Regions from separate parts of the Limnohabitans sp. Hippo4 genome, predicted to be linked through region 4. Evidence: predicted binding sites of a transcription regulator. Region 4 holds the regulator's gene; each other region holds the start of a gene.
The links. Region 4 encodes sigma-54, which starts transcription at its own class of promoters, with help from an activator protein. Its sites were predicted from a motif close to TGGCANGNAANCTGCTTT; they were not measured.
Positions count from the first base shown of each region.

Region 1: the regulator sigma-54 is predicted to act here: its motif matches at 1,858-1,875, upstream of B9Z46_RS11610 (ammonium transporter).
Region 2: the regulator sigma-54 is predicted to act here: its motif matches at 1,270-1,287, upstream of glnA (type I glutamate--ammonia ligase).
Region 3: the regulator sigma-54 is predicted to act here: its motif matches at 1,649-1,666, upstream of ureA (urease subunit gamma).

Region 1 covers NZ_NESE01000004.1:129,918-133,661, forward strand. Annotated here, with positions in the region: gene B9Z46_RS11600 (homoserine O-acetyltransferase) at 1-1,019, opposite strand, end outside; gene B9Z46_RS11605 (TMEM165/GDT1 family protein) at 1,203-1,823, opposite strand; gene B9Z46_RS11610 (ammonium transporter) at 1,945-3,147, shown strand; gene B9Z46_RS11615 (RNA-binding protein) at 3,376-3,744, shown strand, end outside.
Region 2 covers NZ_NESE01000001.1:597,324-601,067, reverse strand. Annotated here, with positions in the region: gene B9Z46_RS02760 (EI24 domain-containing protein) at 1-238, shown strand, start outside; gene B9Z46_RS02755 (molybdopterin-binding protein) at 274-1,128, shown strand; gene glnA (type I glutamate--ammonia ligase) at 1,330-2,745, shown strand; gene B9Z46_RS02745 (hypothetical protein) at 2,897-3,382, shown strand; gene glnL (nitrogen regulation protein NR(II)) at 3,390-3,744, shown strand, end outside.
Region 3 covers NZ_NESE01000001.1:807,861-811,604, forward strand. Annotated here, with positions in the region: gene urtB (urea ABC transporter permease subunit UrtB) at 1-21, opposite strand, end outside; gene urtA (urea ABC transporter substrate-binding protein) at 94-1,365, opposite strand; gene ureA (urease subunit gamma) at 1,703-2,005, shown strand; gene B9Z46_RS03715 (urease subunit beta) at 2,016-2,339, shown strand; gene ureC (urease subunit alpha) at 2,342-3,744, shown strand, end outside.
Region 4 covers NZ_NESE01000003.1:244,111-247,854, forward strand. Annotated here, with positions in the region: gene lptA (lipopolysaccharide transport periplasmic protein LptA) at 1-400, shown strand, start outside; gene lptB (LPS export ABC transporter ATP-binding protein) at 397-1,155, shown strand; gene B9Z46_RS10240 (RNA polymerase factor sigma-54) at 1,169-2,737, shown strand; gene B9Z46_RS10245 (class I SAM-dependent RNA methyltransferase) at 2,734-3,744, shown strand, end outside.

The DNA.
Region 1 (3,744 bases), on a different contig from region 4:
TTGTTGTCGAGCAACGCACGAACCATTTCGCGACTGCGCGCAGGTGAAAAGCGCCAGTCGGTGGTGAAACTGACCAGCAAAAATTTGCACGTAGCATGCGACAGTGCCGCAGTCAGGTCGCCGCCCAACGTGCGTGCAGGATCAAAATAATCCAAAGCCCTTGTGATCAAGAGATACGTGTTGGCATCAAAGTATTCGCTGAATTTGTCGCCTTGATATCGCAAGTAACTTTCAATTTGAAATTCAACTTCCTGAGTTGAGTAACGATAGCCCGTTGCATTGTGTGTAACCGCATCACGCAGTTCGCGGCCAAATTTTTCATTCATGACGTCATCACTGAGGTAGGTGATGTGCCCAATCATGCGTGCGATGCGCAAGCCGCGCTGGGGCACCACGCCATGCTTGTAAAAATGGCCCCCATGAAAATCAGGATCGGTGACGATGGCGCGACGCGCCACTTCGTTGAAGGCGATGTTCTCCGCCGTGAGGTTGGGTGCGCTGGCTACCACCACCGCATGCGCCACGCGGTCTGGGTAGCGCAAAGTCCAAGACAAGGCTTGCATGCCGCCCAAGCTGCCGCCCATGACAGCGGCCAGGGTTTGAATGCCCAAGGCATCTAGCAAGCGCGCTTGTGCATCGACCCAGTCTTCAACGGTGACCACTGGAAAATCAGCGCCATAGATTTCACCCGTGTCAGGGTTGGCATGCATGGGTCCAGTGGAGCCAAAGCAAGAGCCCAAGTTGTTGACGCCAATGACGAAGAAGCGGTTGGTGTCGACGGCTTTGCCTGGACCAATCATGTTGTCCCACCAGCCCTCGCTTTTGTCTTGACCTTCATAAACACCCGCCACATGGTGCGATGCATTCAATGCATGGCAAATCAGCACGGCGTTGGACTTGTCGGCATTCAAGGTGCCGTAGGTTTCATAGGCCAGGTGATAGGCGCGAATGGCGGCGCCACTTTGCAAGGCAAGCGGTGCTTCAAAAAACATCGACTGTGGCGTAGCGATCAAAGGCATGAATCCATCAAGCTGAAATGAGCCCAAATTGAACCCGAAAAAAAACCGGTTCAGCTTCAAAAGCAAAACCGGTAGACCAGGTTCTCTCTTTAGCTGAATTTACAAACCCAGAGGTTTGCGCGCCCGCAAGCTGGAGCAAATCGGCGCAGGCACAGTATAAAGGCTCTGCAATTAAAAAGTCACTCAAGTCGTCGCAGCTGTCAAGGGTTTGTCTTCAAGGGGTGCCTTGGGTGCTTCATCTTGAGGGCCGCCCCACAAAGCCAAGAGTCCCAAAATGGCAAAAATGACGGCAGAAATTCGGTGCACCCAGGTCAGTGAAATTTTGCGCGTGATGGCGTCGCCCAGCCAAACGACAGGGGCGTTGGCCAGCATCATGCCCAAGGTGGTACCAGCCACCACCCAAAACCAGCTTTGAAATTGTGCGGCCAACATCACCGTGGCAATTTGCGTCTTATCCCCCATTTCGGCCAAGAAGAAGGCGACCACGGTGGTGGCAAAGATGCCCCAGCGTGGGTTGGCTTGCTCGTCTTCATCGTCCAATTTGTCGGGGATCAAAATCCAAACCGCCATGCCGAGGAAAGAGCCGCCCAAGACCCATCGCAAAGCTTCGGGGCCGAGTTGGGTAGTGACCCAGCTGCCCACTGCACCTGCCAAGCCGTGATTGACCAGCGTGGCCACCAAGATGCCCCAAACGATGGGCCAAGGTTTGCGAAAACGTGCGGCCAACACCAAAGACAGCAGCTGGGTTTTGTCTCCCATTTCGGCGAGAGCCACAATACCTGTTGAGACGAGAAATGCTTCCATGCCCCCGATCATAGTCGGGCATGACTTGTAAATTTGGCGTGTTTTTTGCTTGCTTTTGGTGCGCAACGCCCAATGATGGATTTTGCGCACCAAATTAATTCAAAAATAAGCAGAGATAGACATGGAAGCACTAAAACAGGGCGCGGATGCGCTCTTTATTTTGTTGGGCGGCATCATGGTTTTGGCCATGCACGCGGGTTTCGCCTTCTTGGAGTTGGGTACGGTTCGCAAGAAAAACCAAGTCAATGCCTTGGTCAAAATCTTGGTGGACTTTTCCGTGTCCACTGTGGTTTATTTTGTGGTGGGCTACACCGTGGCCTATGGCACAGGATTTTTTGTCGGCGCCGAAACCTTGGCTGCCAAAAATGGTTACGACCTGGTGAAGTTTTTCTTTTTACTCACCTTTGCCGCGGCCATTCCAGCTATCGTTTCTGGCGGTATTGCCGAACGCGCCAAGTTTTGGCCTCAGCTGATCGCCACCGCGTGTATTGTGGGCTTTGTGTACCCCTTCTTTGAGGGCATTGCTTGGAACCAGCACTTTGGCGTGCAGGCTTGGATCAAAGCCACCACTGGCGAAGAGTTCCACGATTTTGCAGGTTCGGTGGTGGTCCACGCCATGGGTGGCTGGATCGCATTGCCAGCCGTCATTTTGTTGGGCGCACGTTACAACCGTTATCGCAAAGATGGCGCTGTGTCCGCACACCCACCCTCCAACATTCCCTTTTTGGCCTTAGGCGCATGGATTTTGATTGTGGGTTGGTTCGGCTTTAACGTAATGAGCGCCCAAACGCTCGACAAGATTTCTGGCTTGGTGGCCGTGAACTCTTTGATGGCCATGGTGGGCGGCACCTTGACCGCTTTGCTCTTGGGCAAGAACGACCCCGGCTTTGTGCACAACGGCCCTTTGGCGGGTTTGGTGGCCGTGTGCGCAGGTTCTGATTTGATGCATCCCTTTGGCGCCTTGGCTGTGGGTGCCGTTGCAGGCGCTTTGTTTGTGGTGATGTTTACCTTGACCCAAAACAAGTGGCAGATCGATGACGTGTTGGGTGTTTGGCCACTGCACGGTTTGTGTGGTGCCTGGGGCGGTGTTGCAGCTGGCATCTTTGGCTTGCAATCCTTCGGTGGCTTGGGTGGTGTGTCTTTCACAGCCCAACTCATTGGCACCTTCATGGGCATTGCATGGGCCTTGTTGGGCGGCATCGTGGTCTACGGCGCGTTGAAGTTGACCGTGGGTTTGAAGATGAGCCCCGAAGAAGAATACGAAGGCGCGGATCTGACAGTTCACAAAATCAGCGCAACGCCAGACCGCGAAGTCAGTTGGTAAAGAGACAAATACACGTCGAATATCAAGTATTTAAAGGGCTTTCAAAGAATTAACTTGCCAAACCCTTTGTTTTATGGCCCATAATGGCTTAACACACGTTCCAAGAGCGTGTGTTTAGTTCGCGGTGTACAGGTGTCAGTTTCGCTTCCTTCCAGAGTTTTTTAGGTTTGTTGATGCGTTTTTGGGGCTCCATCGCTTTTGTTTCTGTGTTTAGAGGAGTCCCTTTCAATGGGCAAAAAACTATACGTCGGCAACCTGCCGTACTCGGTTCGTGACGGTGATTTAGAGCAGGCTTTCGGCCAGTTCGGTTCCGTGACCAGCGCTAAAGTCATGATGGAACGCGACACAGGTCGCTCCAAAGGCTTTGGCTTTGTGGAAATGGGCACTGATGAAGAAGCTCAATCTGCCATCAACGGCATGAACGGCCAGCCTTTGGGCGGTCGCAGTGTTGTTGTGAACGAAGCACGTCCCATGGAAGAGCGTCCTCCCCGTTCCGGTGGCGGTGGCTTCGGTGGCGGCGGTCGTCGTGAAGGCGGCGGCGGTTACGGCGGCGGCGGTGGCGGCTACGGCGGTGGTGGTGGTCGTCGCGAAGGCGGT
Region 2 (3,744 bases), on a different contig from region 4:
TGCGGCGCCCAGCTTGGTATGGGCCTCAGGCGCCTTGTTTGTGGCTGCCTTTGTGGTCCTCATTCCCATTGCAGTTTGGATTTACACCCTGGTGTTTATTTTTTCAGCACTTTGGTTTGTGCATTTCTTGCTCGATGCGCTCTCACAAGTTCGTGCGGAGCCGCCTGCAACTTGGCGCAAGGATTCAACCCAAGCCGCCGACATCGTCGATGTCGAATCCAAAATATTGAATGCTTGAATGCATTCGCTTTCATTGAACACCACAAGGCTCGCATGACCTCCTTGAATCACACGCCAGTGCAGGCCTCGCAGCCTGCACCTGCCATTGGCCTGATCATCATTGGCGATGAAATTTTGTCAGGCAAACGTGCCGACAAGCACCTTCCCAAGTTCATCGAGTTGCTCACCGAGCGTGGTTTGCAGTTGTCATGGGCAGAGTACGTGGGTGATTCGCCAGAGCGCATCACACCCGTTTTGGCGCGAGCCTTTGCATCGGGTGATGTGGTGTTTTCATGCGGGGGCATTGGCGCAACACCCGACGACCACACCCGGCAATGTGCTGCCAAAGCTTTGGGCGTGCCACTGGCATTGCAAGCTGAGGCCAAGGCGCTGATATTGGAGCGCGTGCGCGATGTGGCCCTAGAGCAAGGTTTGCCCTATGAGCCTGACCGCGCTGACAATCAGCATCGCTTGAACATGGGCATGTTCCCGCAAGGCGCGCAGATCATTCACAACCCGTACAACAAAATTCCGGGTTTCACTTGTCAGGGTGCAGGGCAGGGCATGGTTCATTTTGTGCCGGGCTTCCCCGTCATGGCCTGGCCCATGATGCAAGACAAACTGGACGTTTATTGCCATAGCTGGGGAGCGGCCCCGAAACGTGCTGAGCGTTCCGTCATTGTGTTTGGTGCCATGGAGGCAACCCTAACCCCCTTGATGGAAGCCATTGAGTTGCAATTTCCAGGTGTCAAAGTCTTCAGTCTGCCAAGCGTGGACCATCCTCAATGGGGAAAACACATTGAACTGGGCGTCAAAGGCGAGGAGAGTCTTTCTGCTGAGGCTTTTGCAGCCTTGAAAACGGGCCTTCAACCCTTCAAAGTTGAGTTTGGCCCCGAAATGGTGCGTTAAGTAGAATTGCACTATAATGGTGCCTGATTGCTTTTGGATGGTGCATGCGTGCGCACTAAAAAATCATGCAAGCGGCTTCGTCATAACCCTGTCCTCGGGGCACAATAGCGCTCTTGGGAATTTGTGGCGTCTTGCCTTTGTTGGCATAAAAACTGCAAGCCCGAAGAACCAATTATCAACATCCATCCTTAGGAGATTCTGATGGCAAAGACCGTCGCAGACGTAATGAAGATGGTGAAGGACAACGAAGTCAAGTTTGTTGACTTCCGCTTCACCGATACCCGTGGCAAAGAACAGCACGTTTCCGTGCCAATTTCTCACTTTGACGAAAGCAAGTTCACTGACGGCCACGCGTTCGACGGTTCTTCTATCGCCGGTTGGAAAGGCATCGAAGCCTCCGACATGTTGTTGATGCCCGATCCCATCACAGCCAACATCGATCCCTTTTTCGAAGAAACAACTTTGATCTTGGGTTGCGACGTGTTGGAACCCGGTGATGGCAAAGCCTACGACCGCGACCCACGTTCTATCGCCAAGCGCGCTGAAGCCTACTTGAAGGCTTCCGGTTTGGGTGACACGGCTTACTTCGGACCCGAGCCAGAATTCTTCTTGTTCGACGACGTCCGTTTCGGCAGCGACATGTCTGGTACGTTCTTCAAGATCGACGACTACGAAGCCCCTTGGAATACAGGCAAGAAAATGGAAGGCGGCAACCGCGGCCACCGTCCAACCGTCAAAGGTGGCTACTTCCCAGTGCCTCCCGTTGACAGCACACAAGACATCCGTGCAGAGATGGTCATGATTCTCGAATCCATGGGCATTCCTGTTGAAGTGTTCCACCACGAAGTGGCTGGCGCAGGTCAAAACGAAATCGGTACACGCTTCAGCACTTTGGTTGAGCGCGCTGACTGGACTCAAACATTGAAGTATGTGGTTTGGAACGTGGCCAATGCCTACGGCAAAACTGCCACTTTCATGCCCAAGCCTTTGGTCGGTGACAACGGTTCCGGCATGCACGTTCACCAGTCCATCTGGAAAGACGGCAAAAACTTGTTCGCTGGCAACGGCTACGCAGGTTTGTCAGACTACGCGCTGTACTACATCGGCGGCATCATCAAGCACGCACGTGCATTGAACGCCATCACAAACCCAACAACAAACAGCTACAAGCGTTTGGTGCCTGGTTTCGAAGCCCCTGTGAAGTTGGCTTACTCTAGCCGCAACCGTTCTGCTTCCATCCGTATTCCTCACGTTGCATCTGACAAAGGTCGCCGCATTGAAGCGCGCTTCCCAGATCCAATGGCCAACCCTTACCTCTGCTTTGCTGCATTGATGATGGCTGGTTTGGACGGCGTGGAAAACAAGATCCACCCAGGCGAAGCTGCTACCAAAGATTTGTACCATTTGCCTCCAGAAGAAGATGCATTGGTGCCAACCGTTTGCCACAGCTTGGACCAAGCCCTCGAGTATTTGGACAAAGACCGTGCCTTCTTGACAAAAGGTGGCGTGTTCACAGACTCCATGCTCGACGCTTACATTGAATTGAAAATGGGTGAAGTCACACGCTTCCGTCAAGCTGTGCACCCCATCGAATACGAGATGTACTACTCACTGTAATTCACAGCGAGTTTGGGCACCTGAGCCCGACCCTCAAAAGGACGGCTCAGGCCGTCCTTTTTTCTTGGCTGATACAAACCGAATGAACAAATACATCTGTCCAGCAATGCAAAGCACAAGCGTGAGGATGTGTCTTGGCACGTTTGTTCTGGTGTCACTGGCATTCAGTGCCACAGCCAATCAAGTGGTTTACAAATGTGGTCAAGAAATCACCAACCAACCCACTGATCCCAAACTGTGTCAACCCTTGAACATATCGCAGCCGACGCAAATTGAAGGCACGCGTGTGCAAACAAGTTCTCACAAAGGAACGGGTACTGCGGTCATGGATGCTTCTGTGGTTCAAACGGGCCCCGCTGCTGATTCGCTTGAACGCAAGGCGCAAGCCCGCACCATCTTGGAGGATGAGTGGCGAAAGTTAAGTGCTCAGTACGCCGAATTGGTGCAGCAGTACAACCGTGGCAAGTCGACGCCGCTGGCTGGCGAAACAATGCATCAGACAAATGACCCGCAGCGTGCCATGGCATTGAAAGCGCAAGTCCAGCGCATGGAGCGAGATCTCCAAGCTTTGCAGCGAGAGCTCAGTCGTTACGGCTTGCAAATGGCAAGCCCTTTGAGTGCTGCAACATCGAAGTGAACCTCTCATGACCCTGCCATCCAAATCACTACCACAAAGCCGATTCCACGCATTTGATTTGCTGGCCACGCCCATTGCTGTTCTCAACAGCAATGGCGCTGTGCTCTTTGTGAATGCTGAATTAGAAGACGTGATGGGCCAATCGCGCAGAAGCTTGGAAGGTGACTCGTTCCTTCAGTTTTTTGCCGACCCACAGCCATTGAAGCATGCCTTGAATGGCGCCAAGGCAAATGAATTTGCAGCCTTGCGATATGACTCCGAGTTGTTGCGCATCAATCCCGAAGAGGCCTTGCCTGTTCACGTGATTGTGGCGCAGTCGGACAATGTGGATGAGGTCATCATTGAATTGCTGCCCATTCAGC
Region 3 (3,744 bases), on a different contig from region 4:
CCAAGTTCTAAATCGAATCATGTTTCGTCTTTGCGAAATTCAAAAAAAAGAGAAAGGACGACGCCGTCCTTCCTCTAGGACGAGCTTCAAAAATTACTTCTTGACAGGTTCGTCAGGCTTCACGTCGTTGCCAGGAATGTAAGGGCTCCATGGCTTGGCTTTCACAGGACCTGGTGTTTTCCAAACCACATTGAACTGGCCGTCGGCTTTGATTTCGCCAATGAACACAGACTTGTGCAAGTGGTGGTTTTTCTCATCCATCTTGGATGTGATGCCACTTGGCGCTGTGAAAGTTTGACCTGCCATGGCAGCAATCACTTTGTCTGTTTCAGTTGACTTGGCCTTCTCAACAGCTTGCTTCCACATGTTGATACCAATGTAGGTGGCTTCCATCGGGTCATTGGTCAAAGGCTTGTCTTTGTGACCAGCGATGTTTTTAGCCTTGGCGTAAGCAGCCCACTTTTTGGTGAACTCGTCGTTGGCGGGGTTCTTGATGCTCATGAAATAGTTCCATGCAGCCAAGTGACCGACCAAAGGCTTGGTGTCCACACCACGCAGTTCTTCTTCACCCACAGAGAATGCAACCACAGGCACGTCTTTGGCCTTCAAGCCTGCATTGCCCAATTCTTTGTAGAAAGGCACGTTGGAGTCACCGTTGATGGTGGACACCACGGCTGTTTTACCGCCAGCTGAGAATTTCTTGATATCAGCCACGATGGTTTGGTAGTCAGAGTGACCGAAGGGCGTGTATTTTTCGTCGATGTCAGACTCTTTCACGCCTTTGCTCTTCAAGTAAGCGCGCAAAATTTTGTTGGTGGTACGGGGGTACACATAGTCAGTGCCAAGCAAGACCCAACGCTTGGCAGCGCCGCCGTCTTTGCTCATCAAATAGTCAACAGCTGGAATGGCTTGCTGGTTAGGTGCAGCGCCTGTATAGAACACATTCTTTGACAACTCTTCACCTTCGTACTGCACGGGGTAAAACAGCAAGCCGTTCATTTCTTCAACCACGGGCAACACAGATTTACGTGACACAGAAGTCCAGCAACCGAAGATGACAGACACTTTGTCTTGACCCAAGAGCTGCTTTGTTTTTTCTGCAAACAAAGGCCAGTTAGAAGCAGGGTCAACCACCACGGGTTCCAATTTCTTACCCAACACACCGCCTTTGGCGTTGATTTCATCGATGGCCATCAACACGGTGTCTTTCAACACGGTTTCAGAAATGGCCATGGTGCCAGACAAGCTGTGCAAGATGCCCACTTTGATGGTGTTAGAGGTTTGAGCTTGTACTGAGAAAGACAAGCCACCTGCCACAAGCGCAGAAGCCAGGGCCAAGGCTTTGAGATTGCCACGACGATTCAACATAAGAGCACTCCAATCAGAAAAAGAAGGTTGGTAAACAAGCGAAGAACTGCAACGCTGTGTCACCTTCTGCAAGGGCTGTGCCAACCCATTGGTTTTCCCTTGGTTTCAGAGGGAACAAAAATGAATCATGTGAAATTTCTTAAACTTAATGCCTAGAGGTCATGCAGCGACATGCACGCGACATCGGCCTGAATGAACCAATTTTGTGCATCGCAAACCAAATTGCACCAAAAAACTTCGCGCACAGTTGCGGTGCAAGACTTGGATTCAGAATTTCTTGGGGCATGCTAGTTGCTTGAGTTAAGCTTGAATCTGATTTTCTAAAGAGTGCACCATGGAACTCACACCCCGCGAAAAAGACAAACTCCTGATATTCACGGCCGGCCTTCTGGCTGAAAGGCGAAAAGCCCGGGGCCTCAAGCTCAACTACCCCGAAGCTGTGGCCTACATCAGCGCCGCCGTCATGGAAGGCGCCCGCGATGGCAAAACTGTGGCGCAGTTGATGAGTGAGGGCCGCACCCTGCTCACCCGCGCAGACGTGATGGACGGCATTGCCGAGATGATCCCCGACATCCAGGTGGAAGCCACCTTCCCCGACGGCACCAAACTGGTGACCGTGCATCAACCCATTGTTTAAGGACGACACCATGATTCCCGGTGAACTGATCACAGACGACGGTGTGCACACCCTCAATCCAGGCCGCAGAACCCTCACGCTGGTGGTGCAAAACGGTGGCGATCGCCCCATTCAAGTGGGATCGCACTACCACTTTGCTGAAACCAACGGTGCCTTGGTCTTCGATCGCACGGCCGCCCAAGGCATGCGCTTGAACATTGCAGCAGGTACAGCGGTCCGGTTTGAACCCGGCCAGCAACGCACCGTTGAATTGGTGGACTACAGCGGACATCGCGAGGTCTATGGCTTTAGAGCATTGGTAAACGGCGCATTGCCTGCCGCAAAAGGAAATTGATCATGGCGACCATTGGCAAACGCGCTTACGCAGAAATGTTTGGCCCCACCGTGGGTGACCGAGTTCGCTTGGCCGACACAGACTTGTTGATCGAAGTTGAAAAAGACTTCACCTTGTTGGCGGGCGGTTACGGTGAAGAAGCCAAATTTGGCGGCGGCAAAACCATCCGCGACGGCATGTCGCAATCACAACGAACACGCGATGGCACGGGCACAGGCCCGCAAGCGGGCGGCGCGGTCGACACCGTCATGACCAATGCCTTGATCATCGATCACTGGGGCATTGTGAAGGCCGACATTGGCCTCAAAGGCGGCCGCATTGTAGCCATTGGCAAAGCAGGCAACCCTGATACGCAACCCGGCATTGACATCATCATTGGCCCCGGCACCGAGGTCATCAGCTGCGAAGGCAACATCATCACCGCTGGCGGTATCGATACGCACATCCACTTCATTGCCCCTCAGCAAATTGAAGAAGCTTTGGCCAGCGGCGTCACCACCATGATCGGTGGCGGCACGGGCCCAGCCACTGGCACCTTTGCCACGACCTGCACACCCGGCGCATGGAACATCGAGCGCATGATGCAAGCGGCTGATGCCTTTCCCATGAACTTGGGATTTCTCGGCAAAGGCAATGCTGCATTGCCCGGCTCACTGCATGAACAAATCAATGCAGGCGCCATTGGCCTGAAACTTCACGAAGACTGGGGCACCACACCTGCCGCCATCGACAACTGTTTGAACGTGGCCGAAGAAACCGACACACAGGTTGCCATTCACACAGACACCCTGAACGAATCTGGTTTTGTGGAAGACACCGTGGCAGCCTTTAAAGGGCGCACCATTCACACCTTCCACACTGAAGGTGCAGGCGGCGGTCATGCCCCCGACATTTTGAAAGTGGTGGGCGAAGCCAATGTGCTGCCTTCCTCTACCAACCCAACGCGACCCTACACCATCAACACCCTCGATGAACACGTGGACATGCTGATGGTTTGCCATCACTTGGACCCGTCCATTGCCGAGGACTTGGCATTTGCCGAAAGTCGCATTCGCAAAGAAACCATTGCTGCCGAAGACATCTTGCATGACTTGGGTGCCATCAGCATGTTCAGCTCCGACAGCCAGGCCATGGGCCGTGTGGGCGAGGTGATTTTGCGTTGCTGGCAAACGGCTCACAAAATGAAAATGCAGCGCGGCAAGTTGCCGGGCGACACGGATCGCAACGACAACGCGCGCGTCAAGCGCTACATCTCCAAGCTTTGCATCAACCCCGCCATCGCGCACGGCATCAGCCACGAAGTGGGCAGCATTGAAGTAGGCAAGTGGGCCGATTTGGTGGTCTGGAAACCTGCATTCTTTGGCGTCAAGCCTGCGCTCATTCTGAAAGGCGGCTTCATTGCCAT
Region 4 (3,744 bases):
AGTGAAGCAAGACGGTCAAGGCAACCAAGTGGCCAAGTTGTGGGCAGAACCTGGCGAACGCATTTTCTTCCGACAAAAGCGCGAAGCACTTGAAGAGTTCACCGAAGGCGAAGCTGAAACTGCGGTTTACAACAGCCAAGCCGATACCCTCACACTGACCTCGCGCGCCGAACTGCGCTTGCTGCGTGGCACGGTGGTGGCTGATCGTATTCAAGGGCAACAAATTTTGGTCAACAACACCACTGAGGTGTTCACAGTTGATGGCAAGCCCAACACAGGCAGCGGCAATCAACGCGTCAAAGCCACCATCACCCCTCGACCCAAAACAAGCGATGTCTCCGCCACGCCAACAGGGCCGGCCTTGAAACCCAGCCCTCGCATTGGCAACGACAAACCATGAGTCAAGAACACGCCATCAGCAGCTTAGAAGCGCGGCACTTGCAAAAGTCCTACGGCAGCCGCCAAGTGGTGTTTGACGTTTCTGTCAAAGTTCAAAAAGGTGAAGTGGTCGGCTTGCTTGGCCCCAACGGTGCCGGCAAAACCACGTCCTTCTACATGATTGTGGGTTTGGTACGCACCGATGGTGGACAAATTCTGATCGATGGTGATGACGTCACACGCATGCCCATCCATCGCCGCTCGCGCATGGGCCTGTCGTACTTGCCGCAAGAGGCTTCCATTTTCAGAAAACTCACGGTGGCCGAAAACGTGCGTGCAGTGCTCGAGTTGCAGCATGACGCCGAGGGCAAGCCGCTCAGCGAATCCGCCATCCAAGACCGACTTCAAGCGCTCCTGAAAGACTTGCGCGTTGATCATCTGCACGACTCACCGTCCTTGGCTTTGTCGGGTGGCGAACGCCGACGCGTTGAAATTGCGCGCGCACTGGCCACCGACCCTCGGTTCATTTTGCTCGACGAACCTTTTGCGGGCATCGACCCCATTGCGGTGATTGAGATTCAACGCATCATTGCGTTTTTGAAAGAGCGCGGCATTGGCGTGCTCATCACCGATCACAACGTGCGTGAAACCTTGGGCATTTGCGATCACGCCTACATCATCAGCGAAGGTCGCGTGCTGGCCCAAGGCACACCCAAAGACATTGTGGACAACGCCGATGTGCGCCGCGTCTACTTGGGCGAACACTTCCGAATGTGATGGCTGAACTCCTATGAAGCAAAGCCTTTCCCTTCGGATGTCCCAACACTTGGCGCTGACGCCACAGTTGCAACAATCCATTCGGCTGCTTCAACTCTCGACCTTAGAGCTCAGCCAAGAAGTCGAGCAAATGCTCGACGAAAACCCCTTCCTTGAGCGCAGCACCGACGAAGCACCGCAAGAAGATTTTGGCTTGCCAGAATCCGATGCGCGCGTCAGCTTGGGCGATCGTGTGTCAGAAGCCGCCAGCGATGCCGGCGCTGATTCACGCGATGCCGCCAGCGAATCCACAGCGTCTGTTTCTAACGACGAAGCCGTTACCGATGTGGCCGACAGCTGGGATGGCGACGGCAGCGTCGAGATTGCACCCGACGACAGCGAATGGGGCACCGACGCCGGCGCGCGCAAGAACAACACCAACAACGACTCGGATGGCGCAGACGCCATTGAGTTGGCACGCGGCCTAGGCTCACTCACCGAGTATTTGCATCGACAGGCTTTGTCGATGCGCTTGTCAGAAATTGACCGCGCAGCGCTGCGCTTTCTCATCGAGTCTTTGAACGACGACGGTTATCTGGAAGACAGCCTCGAATCTTTGGCGCAAGGCCTGGCCGGCACCGACGACATTGAGCAATTGGAAGAGTTGGTGCATCGCTTCACGGTGGCTTTGAGCTTGCTGCAATCACTCGAACCGGTGGGCATTGGCGCACGCGATTTGGGCGAGTGCTTGCGCATTCAACTCAAAGCCATCTTGAAAGATGAGCCCGACCACGAAGTGGCTGCCGTAGGCCTCAAAATTTGCGCGCTGCCTTTGGAGCTGCTGGCCAAACGCGATTTCAAACGCTTGGCGGTTCAATGCGGTGAAGACGAAGGCATCGTCAAACAAGCGCTGGCATTCATCACACGCTTAGAGCCCAAACCCGGTCGTCCTTTTGCCAATGCCGAGCAACATGTCATCGTGCCCGATGTGTTGGTCATTGGTACGCGCAAAGGCGGCGAGCCGCACTTCAGAGTTCAGCTCAACCCCGATGTGATGCCCAAACTGCGGGTGCACGACATTTACGCCAACGCCTTGCGCGGCGGCAAAGGCGAAGCCCATTTGGGTTTGCAACAACGCCTGCAAGAAGCGCGCTGGTTCATCAAAAACATTCAACAGCGCTTTGACACCATTTTGCGTGTGTCGACGGCCATTGTGGAGCGTCAGCGCAATTTCTTCATCCATGGTGAATTGGCCATGCGCCCCTTGGTGCTGCGAGAAATTGCCGATGAACTGGGCTTGCACGAGTCCACCATCAGCCGCGTCACCACGGCCAAGTACATGACCACGCCCATGGGCACCTTCGAGTTGAAGTATTTCTTTGGCTCGGGCCTAGGTACCGACAGTGGCAGCGCGGCTTCCAGTACAGCCGTGCGTGCGCTCATCAAACAATTGGTGGCCGCCGAAAATCCCAACAAGCCGCTCTCAGACAACCAACTGTCTGAAATGCTCAAAGAACAAGGCATCGATTGCGCACGTCGCACCGTTGCCAAATACCGCGAGGCGCTCAAAATTGCGCCCGCCAACTTGCGTAAAACTCTGTGAACTCGCTTCAACTTTTCATGCCTTGCGCCGCCGGCGTTGAAGGCTTATTGGCCGACGAGGTCCATCAACTCACGGGCCTCACCGGTAACGACCTGCTGACCGGCCGCGGCGGTGTGATGGCCAACGCGTCATGGCGTGATGCCTTGCGTCTGAATTTGCACAGCCGCCTCACCCAACGCGTGCTCATTCAACTGTCGCAAACTTTTTATCGCAGTGAAAAAGATTTGTACGATGCAGCCAGTGCGGTGGCTTGGGAAATTTGGTTCACCACCAAGCAGACTTTCAAGATTGAAATCACGGCGCAGCACAGCCCACTCACCAGCCTGAACTTTGCGGCGCTCAAAATCAAAGATGCCGTGGCCGATCGTTTTCGCGCCAAGCGCGGCGAGCGTCCCGACGTCAACACGCAGTGGCCCGACGTGCGCATTTACGTGCACCTCACCACCGACAGTTGCACGCTGTACATGGACACGTCAGGTGAGCCTTTGTTCAAACGTGGTTGGCGCGAAGACAAGGGCGATGCCCCACTCAAAGAAACCTTGGCTGCCGCCATGTTGGCCGCCAGCGGTTGGGATGCGCAGACGCCTTTGTACGATCCTTGCTGCGGCAGTGGCACCATTGCCATTGAAGCCGCGCAAATTGCCTGCGGTATTGCGCCCGGCATCATGCGTCGCTTTGCCTTTGAAAAATTGCTGCCGTTTCAACCGCACGTTTGGCAAGCCCTGCAAGACGATGCGCGCGCGCAAGAGCACGCGCCCACCGCCGAAATTCACGCCTCCGATGTGGCGTTCCGAATGGTGGACTTCACACAGCGCAATGCCGAGCGCGCAGGCGTTGGCCAAGTGGTCCAAACCCGCGGTGGCGACGCATTGCAGCGCATGCCGCCTTGTGAAACACCCGGCATCATGTTGCTCAACCCACCTTATGGCGAGCGCATTGCCGCAGCCGGTGTGGCGGGCGTCTCCAGCCGCGACCGATACCGGGAACCCGGCGCACCCACTCGCGCA